DNA from 3 places in the Ferrimonas sp. YIN67 genome. Region 1 is predicted to be linked to each of the others. Evidence: predicted binding sites of a transcription regulator. Region 1 holds the regulator's gene; each other region holds the start of a gene.
What was found. The regulator sigma-54, encoded in region 1, starts transcription at its own class of promoters, with help from an activator protein. The targets are predictions, from matches to a motif close to GTTGGCACGNNNNTNGNNT.
Positions count from the first base shown of each region.

Region 2: the regulator sigma-54 is predicted to act here: its motif matches at 1,560-1,578, upstream of fliD (flagellar filament capping protein FliD).
Region 3: the regulator sigma-54 is predicted to act here: its motif matches at 1,975-1,993, upstream of AC2D8U_RS18065 (LruC domain-containing protein).

Region 1 covers NZ_JBXVVJ010000006.1:254,992-258,240, reverse strand. The annotation lists gene lptA (lipopolysaccharide transport periplasmic protein LptA) at 1-459, shown strand, start outside; gene lptB (LPS export ABC transporter ATP-binding protein) at 456-1,187, shown strand; gene AC2D8U_RS14330 (RNA polymerase factor sigma-54) at 1,246-2,715, shown strand; gene hpf (ribosome hibernation promoting factor) at 2,740-3,027, shown strand; gene ptsN (PTS IIA-like nitrogen regulatory protein PtsN) at 3,027-3,249, shown strand, end outside.
Region 2 covers NZ_JBXVVJ010000016.1:16,634-19,882, forward strand. The annotation lists gene AC2D8U_RS20675 (motility associated factor glycosyltransferase family protein) at 1-626, shown strand, start outside; gene AC2D8U_RS20680 (hypothetical protein) at 623-880, shown strand; gene fliD (flagellar filament capping protein FliD) at 1,603-2,949, shown strand; gene fliS (flagellar export chaperone FliS) at 2,982-3,249, shown strand, end outside.
Region 3 covers NZ_JBXVVJ010000010.1:30,942-34,190, forward strand. The annotation lists gene AC2D8U_RS18065 (LruC domain-containing protein) at 1-1,940, opposite strand, end outside; gene AC2D8U_RS18070 (thiol:disulfide interchange protein DsbA/DsbL) at 2,341-2,955, shown strand; gene fabF (beta-ketoacyl-ACP synthase II) at 3,040-3,249, opposite strand, start outside.

The DNA of each region.
Region 1 (3,249 bases):
TTCCAGCAACCGGTCAAAGTGACTGCCGATACCTCCAGTGGTGACTTTACCAACCGCACCCTGGAATATCGTGACAACGTGGTGATCGAGCAGGGCAGCCTGCGCATCGAAGCGGAAAAGCTGGTGCTTGAGTCCAGCGAAGACAAGAGCCGCCAAATCATGATCGCCACGGGTCAGCCGGCCACCTATCAGCAGGTGATGGATAACGGCCTGCTGGCCAAGGCCCAAGCCAACGAGATCCGTTACAACATCAATACCCAGCTGCTGACCATGACGGGCAATGCCCAATTGAGTCAGGAGGGCAGCCTGGTACGGGGCGAAACCATCAGTTACAACGCGCGCCTGCAACAGCTGACGGCCCAAGGCAGTAAAGAGGAACAGATCACCACCATCTTTATGCCTCAGACTCCCGAGGAACAGGAAGCAGTGGAAGAGACCGAAGCGGAGCCGCAGCCATGAGTGGATCCGTACTGAAAGCGGAACAACTGGCCAAGAGCTACAACGGCCGCCAGGTGGTAAAGAGCGTCGGACTGGAGGTGAAAACCGGCCAGATTGTTGGCCTGTTGGGACCCAACGGCGCCGGCAAAACCACCACCTTCTACATGGTGGTGGGCCTGGTGCAAAACGACAAGGGGCGGATCAGCATCGATGATGAGGAGATCACCCTGCTGCCGATGCACTCTCGGGCCCGCAAGGGGATCGGCTACCTGCCTCAGGAGTCCTCCATCTTCCGCAAACTCAGCGTTTTCGACAACCTGATGGCGGTGCTGCAGACCCGCAAGGACCTGAGCAAGGCTCAGCGCCTGGAGAAGCTGGAGCAGTTGCTGGAGGAGTTCAACATCACCCATATTCGTGACAGCCTGGGGATGAGCCTGTCCGGCGGCGAACGTCGCCGAGTGGAGATCGCTCGCGCCCTGGCGGCCGATCCCCAGTTCATTTTGCTGGATGAACCCTTCGCCGGGGTCGACCCCATCTCGGTGATCGACATTAAGAAAATTATCCAGCATCTGAAACTGCGTGGACTGGGCGTCTTGATCACCGACCACAATGTGAGGGAAACTTTGGACGTTTGCGAATATGCTTATATCGTCAGTCATGGTGAAATGATTGCTCAGGGCGCACCGGAAGACGTCCTCAATAACAAACTGGTACGCTCCGTTTATCTGGGCGATCAGTTCAAACTCTAACGGATCCCGCTGGCCCATACCGGGATCCCAGAGTCGTACAACAAGGATCGGGCACTGAATGAAGACCTCTCTTCAGCTAAAGCTGGGACAACAGCTCACTATGACACCCCAGTTGCAGCAGGCGATCCGTCTGTTGCAACTGTCGACACTGGATCTGCAACAGGAGATCCAGGAAGCGCTGGAGTCCAACCCCCTGCTGGAGCAAACCGACGAGTTTGAGTCCGAACCCGGGGAAAACCATCAGGATGTCAGCGCATCCGACGAAAATGGCGACAGCAGCAAACCGGAAGCCTCCGAGATGGAGACCGGCGAAGCCATGGGCCAGACCGAGATGACCGACGACCTGCCGCTGGACAGTACCTGGGACGATGTCTACAGCGCTGCACCGGCCAGCCCGGCCGGTCCCGTCCGGGACGATGACGACAGCTTCTACCAGGGGGAAACCAGCGTCGATCTGCAAAGCCATCTGATCTGGCAGATGGAGCTGACCCCGATGACCGACAGGGATCGGGCCATCGCGACCACGGCCATCGACGCCATCGACGAACACGGCTACCTGACCATCAGTGCCGAAGAGATCCTCGAGGCCCAGGGCGCCGAAGATCTGGAGCTGGATGAAATCATGGCCGTGCTCAAGCGGGTCCAACAGTTCGATCCGGTCGGCTGCTGCGCCCAGGATCTCACGGACTGCCTGCTGATCCAGCTCGCTCAGTTCGATGAAACGACGCCCTGGAAAGCAGAGGCCATCAACCTGCTTCAGGAACATATGGATCTTCTTGCCAATCGGGACTTTCGCACCCTGCTGCGGCGCACTAGACTCAAAGAAGATGAGTTAAGGGCCGCTATGGAACTGATCCAATCGCTCAATCCCCGTCCCGGCAGCGCCATCGCCCCCAGCGATAGCCAGTACGTGATCCCGGACGTATCTGTCAGCAAGAAGCAGGGCCGCTGGGTTGTCGAACTCAATCCGGATTCCGTGCCGAAACTGCGCATCAACGAGCAATACGCCGCCCTGTCCAAGGGAGCGCGTAACAATGGTGACAGCCAGTTTGTCCGCGGCCACCTGCAGGATGCCAAATGGTTTATCAAGAGCCTGGAGAGCCGCAACGAGACCCTGATGAAAGTGGCCAACTGCATCGTCCAATACCAGCAAGGCTTCCTTGAATATGGTGATGAGGCGATGAAACCCATGGTGCTCAACGACGTCGCCGAGGCAGTGGAGATGCACGAATCCACCATCAGCCGGGTGACCACCCAGAAGTACATGCATACCCCGCGTGGGATCTACGAACTGAAATATTTCTTCTCCAGCCATGTCAGTACCGACGGCGGTGGTGAATGCTCCTCCACCGCTATCCGGGCCCTGATCAAAAAGCTGGTGGCCGCCGAGAGCCCGAAGAAGCCTCTCAGCGACAGCAAGATGGCACAGCTTCTCGCGGAGCAGGGGATCCAGGTTGCGCGGCGTACCATCGCCAAGTACCGGGAAGCCCTCTCCATCCCCCCCTCGAACCAGCGCAAAGTGCTCTAAGCACACCGCAACGGAGGTTAACCTATGCAGATCAATCTTACCGGGCACCACGTCGAAGTCACCGAAGCCTTGCGAGACTATGTGCATGAAAAGTTTGAGCGATTGCAACGCCATTTCGATCACATCAACAACGTTCATGTCATACTCAATGTCCAGAAGCTTCAGCAAATCGCCGAAGCCAAGCTGCATCTCAACGGGGGAGAGGTGTTTGCCACCCATGAGCATGAGAACATGTACGCAGCCATCGACGGCCTGGTGGACAAGCTGGATCGTCAAGTCATTAAACATAAAGAGAAAATTTCCAGGCACTAATGGAAATCAATGAACTACTCTCGCCGGAGCGCACCCGTTGCGTTGCCCCCGGCCTCAGCAAAAAACGGGCACTGGAGATGATCAGCGAGCTGGCATCTTCTCAGTGCCCGGAGTTGCCCCAACACGAGCTGTTTGAAAGCCTGATGGCCCGGGAAAAGATGGGCAGTACCGGGATTGGAAAAGGGATCGCCCTGCCCCATGGGCGCCTGGGCCGGATCAAAA
Region 2 (3,249 bases), on a different contig from region 1:
TGGGAGAAGGAATAGAGCGGATCCGTGAACAACAAGACCAAGCGATACTGATCGCTGTTGATACCGCGGTTAAGCCACTCTTAGACGCAGGTATTAAGCCAGACTATGTGGTTACTGTTGATGCGAAGATCACTGCAGAGCACCTCCAGGTAGAACGTTTGGATAAGGTACCCCTTGTTTATTTCCCACATAGCAATAAAGAGGTGCTAAACCAATGGCGAGGGCCGCGATATGCTGCAATCAGATTGGGCAAAATGTATGATAAATGGGCAAGCAAAGCAAAGGTAGGGCGCCTTTACGGGGCTGGGAGTGTGACCCATACTGCCGTTGATTTGGCTGTAAGGATGGGGGTTTTTGAAATAGAGTTGCATGGCTGTGATTTCGCTTATCCTCGTGGACAGACCCACACAGGTTATGATGACGGAGAATTGGGTGCCAGTGCCAAAGGTGCACATCGTCGTGTACTAGGAACCAATGGCGAATGGTTAGCTACCGAGTCCAACATGGCAATGTACCTGCGAGAGCTAGAGGATTATATCGAATGGGCCAGTTCGGTCCGCTTTGTTAATGCGAGCATGATAGGTGCAGCAATAAAAGGAACCGATTGTTTGAAGGAGGTAGCATGAGCAACCCACATTTGATCAAAGAGATGAAGCGTGCTGCAAAAATGCTACGCCAAGGCGAGATTATGGATGGGCGGATCGCGATCGGTGAGCTGATGCCTCGGTTAGCGGACCAGTTTCCCAAACTGACAGGCCTCAAGCTGGAGCAAGCTCAAGTGGTCTTTCCTGCGATGTTGAAGTGCCAGTCGATCGGTGACTTTAACGGACTCGCCGATTACTTTGAATACGAACTGGTCGAGTTGTTTGGTCAACCCTGACCGGGGGCAGGGCCTCAAGTCGATTGATAAACGGGAAGCCACGGCTTTCCGTTTTTTGTTTCACAGGAATTTTTCAAGTTAATTGGTGAGTCCCGCTGCCCTTAATCCCGTTTGGGAAGGAAATGGGGCACTCGGAGCCAAGGTATGGTGCACGTCAAGCCACTGTCCCGCAGGGGTGATAGCCGCATTATATGCGTTATCTGCCGCAAGGCTGTCCCCCGGGCCAGCCTTGCGGCATCGACATGAAGCTGGCCTTTAGCCGTAGGTTAACGTGACGGCCAGTGAGCCAGTCACTCTGATCTGTCTCGACACTTGACCGAGTCGCTGCAGATTGCCCTCAGTTACCCCTGGGGCCTGTAAAGGGCCCCTTTAGAGGTGTCTGAGACCTCCGGTGGGAACCTCGAAACTCCGCCTTCAAATCCACTCGCTTGACGGTGCTCCATCCTTTTTTGGCCTTTTCACTACGGGGGTCGAGTTTTTTTCGTCCTGACAGGTATCGCGCCGCGTCCTCTAACGTCAATGCCCTTAAGTTCGCCTTCGCCGACGACGCCTTGGGAGTGTTAGAAATTCCTTGTTTTTCACCCGGAAGAAGCACTTCCTCCGGATGCAGGATGGCGGAAGTTAAGGGAGGAAATGTTTCCCTTTCCTATGCTAAGCCCTCATAAACCAAGGAAAAATTATTGGCATCATTCTTGCCTCGTTGTGGGCACTAAGGAGTATTTATGATCGGTTCCGGTATCAACCCCGCCCAGATGGCGGCCATGCTGATTCAGGCTGAACGTGCGCCCAAAGATCAGCTGTACAGCATTCAGATGAAGCAGTACGAGGCCCAGCTCAATGCCTATAAGGCGGTCGAGTCACGTCTCAACAGTTTCAGCAGTCGTATGGGCAACATTGCCGATGACGACTTCTCCAAGATGGGCGTGACCGTTTCGGATGAGAGCATCGCCAATATCACTGCCGGTGCCGGCGCGGCGTCCGGTGAGTACAGCTTTCATGTAAAGCAGTTGGCCCAGGCCCATCAGGTGGCGCTCTCCTCCAAGGATTTTGATCCGGCCAACCTGACTGGCGAATACACCATTTCGCTCGGTGGTGAGCCGATGACCATCGATATGAGTGGTATCGATTCGATGGAAGCGCTGCGCGACGCCATTAACGATTCTGCGGACAACCCTGGGGTGCAGGCCAGCCTGGTGCGTACCGATGGGGAAGTGCACCTGGTGCTGACCTCGGAGGAGACCGGTGCGGATAACGTGATTGAGCTCCAGCAGCCCAATGGCAGCGCTGTGGCGGTACAGGAGCTGTCCAAGGCCCAGGATGCCATTGTGCTGATGGGGGACACTAATCCGATCACCATTACCTCCTCGTCCAATGTATTGGAAAACGTGGTTGATGGCCTGACCATTGAGCTGAAGCAGACCACCGCGGCCAACGAACCCTTGCGCGTTACTGTGGGCCAGGACAAGGAGGGGATCACCGATTCCGTTCAGTCCTTCATCAAAGACTTTAACCGGATGATCGACGAGATCGCCCACTACACCTTCGGCAAGGAGGTGGAACTGGACGATAACGACAGCGGTGATGATGACGATGACGATGACGATGCGGGCTTTAAGCCACCAAGCGACCAAGATGTTGGCGTCCTCAACGGCGATCCGGCCCTGCGCGCCCTGTCCCAGAAGCTGCGCAGCGAGATGTACGGTACTTCGTCTGCTGGGCTGACACTGCACGATCTTGGGATCGAAGTCGGCCGCGACGGCAAGCTGAAGCTCGACAGCGGTAAGCTTGAAACCGCACTGGATACCCATGGTAGTGCCGTTCAGGATTTCTTCACCGAAGAGGGTGGCCTGTTTGAACGCCTGGATGGTGCGGTGTCCTCCCTGACCGAGGACAACGGCTATCTGAAAAGCCGTCAAACCTCCATGGACAGCAATATCCGTCGCGTCGAAGACAAGATGGCTCAGCATGACATGCGCATGGAGCAGGTCTACAACCGCTACCTGTCCCAATTCGTTCGCGTAGAACAGCTTACGCTGCAGATGCAGCAATCCAGTATGTTCTTCTATTAATTTACTTTTTTTGATGTTTTAACGAGAGACTCATGCTCACGGACAACAATGCATTTGATGCTTATAAACACACCAATGTGAACGCCCGCGCGGCGGCGGCGAACCAGCATGAGCTGGTGCGCATGCTGCTCAATGGCCTGCTTGAAGAGTTGGCCCGGGCGGAGGGACACCTCAACGCCAATCGCATGGAACAGAAGGGCAAGAGCATCGGTAAGTGCATCGACATCGTTCATGGCCTTGACAGTGCGCTGGATCTGGAGAGCGGCGGTGAGATCGCCACTAACCTCCATCGCCTGTATG
Region 3 (3,249 bases), on a different contig from region 1:
CAACTCCAGCCCTGGGGGATCAACAGCCCCCAAGGCAAATTATTATCGTTTCGATAGGTGCTACCGCCGAGCTGGCTGCGATCCTGCTCGGTACCAAAGATCCCAAGATCCGCGCCTTCCGTCGGAGGATGATCGGCCAGATGGATCTCCAGACCGCGACCCGGCGGCTGCGAAAAGCCCTTTCGGAAAGTGTTCTCTGAAGCAAACAGGAAAGGGTTATAGGGCATGGGAGGAAGAGTGCCGGGCACCTGAGTTACGGGCAGACTCAGTTCAAACTGATATTGCAGCCCATCGTCACACCCCGCCTGCGTTCGGTAGTACCGACAAGGGGCCTCAAGCAAGCCATGTGCATCGTCAAAGATCCGAACGATCGCCTCACTGCGTCCCGACTCCAACGAGCCGGTCGCGACGGAATCGACTCCATTGATCCTTAACTTGATCCTGTCCGCGTCGATCGACGCCCTGGGCATGCCAGGAAGGTGCCAGGCAAAACCATTGTGGTAGTCGGCACCGGCTGCCAGCAACACCCCACTGAGATCGATACGGATCAGGCTGCCGTTGCTGCGAACTTCCGTCGTGCGGATCGCCATCACCAGATCATTCATGTCGTAATCCGCCTGATGGGGCCAATGATCCTCAAAGGCCAAGGTGGCCCAACTGCTGGCAGACGGGTAGTAGCTGTAGGTCAAGGGGATCTGGGACAACTCGATGGGATGATCTTCCACCTCGCCATCCCCGGCACCGCCATTGGGACCGATCCCAGTGACTGAGCTGATCCGAAAGCGTGCATAACTGCTGCCTTGAGACACATCGTCCGGCACCCGGATCAATATCCGGTGCTCGCCAGGATCCAGGTAACGGTCGGTCAACGCCTGCTCTCCCTCTGGCGCAAACTGCCCGTCACGATCCCAGTCAAAGAACCCCTGCAAGTAGCCGCCCTGACCGGATACCGTGATCAACAGCAACGCATCCTGACCGCTTTGCAGCGAGGTCATCACCATTACCCCGTCTTCATCATCCGACTGCGTGCTGTCATCGCTAAAGGGCGCCAAGTAGCCGTCATTGTCCGCATCCACCAGGCTGCCCAGACGAGGTCCCGAGTCACTCAAGGCATGCCGTGCCCCATTATTGGCCAGGGTCGTACCATAGCTGTCCGGGGCGTCGCCAAAGTCCGTATTGCTGGCGACCACTGGCGCGCTTGCACAACGGGCACCATCGTTTTGACCCGAACTCGGCCCGTAGGCAAACAAGGTGGCCCCATCGGGGATATTGTTGGGATCCCGCAGATCCAGACGATAGATCTGCCCGTCCTGATTACGGGACACATAAAAATACCCAGACTTTTCAAAGTAGCCAGCGCCAAAAGTGCCCGTGATCCCCGCATTGGCAACCGCCGTGGCACTGCCGTCAACAATATCGATGCGGTGCAGGATCCCCGTGCTGTTATCCAGCGCATAGAGCATGCCATCGCCAGGATGGAAGGCAAAGTCGGTGAGATTGAGGCTTTGATCGGCCCCCTGCAACTGGGTCGCCTGCATTCGCCCCGCTCCGGACAGAGGAATGGCAAAGAGCCCGAGGTTCTTTTTGTAGATCCAGTAGGTGTCCCCGGCAACATCCCCAACAAAGAAGTGGACCCCGGCAGGTAGGCCGCTCACCCCTTGGGGAGTCGCCTGAAGATCACTGCCAATCTGCACCACATCCAGGCGAACTTTGCTAAATCCGTAGATATAACGGTCGGTTTCATTGAATCCGACGGCATTGATCGTCCCACTGATCCCGGTACTGGGCGCCAACAGCTCAGACGACCCCGTAACCAGATCCACTCCGTAGACCAATGTGGTCGGATCCTGAAATAGAAACGCTTCCGTGGGGCACTCTTCGAAAGGTAACGCCCAAAGCGTTCCGGGCAGCAGGCTGAGCAACAAGACGTAGTGGCGCATAGAGGGCTTCTCCTCTGCAATAGGTTTCTGCCTAAAGCAAACTTTGCGCCAAACTATAAGACCTTGTTTAAAAGCTATTTTTTTATGAGCCCTCCTAACTTATTGCGAAATGCAAAAGTCCTGATCATTCCGGCGTTTGGCAACTCCGCAGCATTGAACCTCGGCTAAATCATCGCTCCGAATGGTGCGCCACCCGACAAACTGTGAATGTGCCCAGGCTTGGGGAGCCGGGCTTTTAGGACCGCTCCCGGATCTTAAGAGCACAACGCAGCTGCTGCGCCAAAGGCGCCCTTGAAAATGGAGCCGACTTAAGAAGAGCTATTTTGGCGAGCCGTTCCATTGGCAATTTTGTCAAAGCAGTGCCAACTTTGATTCAATGAATCCAAAACCGGCTAACAGAATGAAATCGTTCTTTTTGATCACCCTAAGCTGCTTGCTGATGGCCTGTGAGCAGGGGCCAGTCCACTACGCCGAAGGGACCCATTATTCAGTGATCGAGGGGGCCCAGCCCACTGCAGTGCCGACAGTGACCCAGTTCTTTTCGCTCTATTGCGGCCACTGCTACGAATTTGAAAAGGGCCTGCCAACGATCAAGGCGGGATTGCAGCAAGGGGTCCAATTCGAGCAGATCCACGTCGACTTTATCGGCCCTCAGGGCCCGCAGCTCACCACTGCCCTCATCGTAGCCGACAAGCTCCAACAAACAGATCAGATCAAGCATGCCCTGTTTGATGCCATCCATGAAAAGCGGATGAGTTTCTCTGAGCCCACTGAGCTCCTTGAGCTGATCAAAGGGCTAGATCTCCCGGTTCAACAGTACCAGAGACTCTCTCGCCATCCCGAGATCCAGGCTAGCCTCAGCCAGCAACAGCAGCTCAGAGAAGATGCCCAGATCCGTGGCGTACCGGCACTGATGGTGAATGGCCGCTACCGGGTCAACCTGGAAGAGATCGATTCAGAGGAGGCTCTGACGGCCCTGTTGAACTACCTGGCGATGGGCAGGCAAGCTGAGTAAGCCGGAACTCGATCCCTGTGGCCCCGGGCGAGAAGAAAACAAAAACGGCACCCTACTGGGTGCCGTTTTTTTGCCCAACGCCTCTTAGCTGCGTTTAAACAGCAAAGAGCCGTTGGTACCACCAAAGCCAAAGGAGTTACAAAGGGCGTAATCCAGTTCAACCTTGCGGGCGCCGCCCGTGTTGAAGTCCAGATCGCACCCTTCGCTGGGGTTCTCCAGGTTGATGGTCGGTGGGACTTCCTGGTTGTGCAGCGCCAGGATGGTGAAGATGGCTTCAACCGATCCGGCAGCACC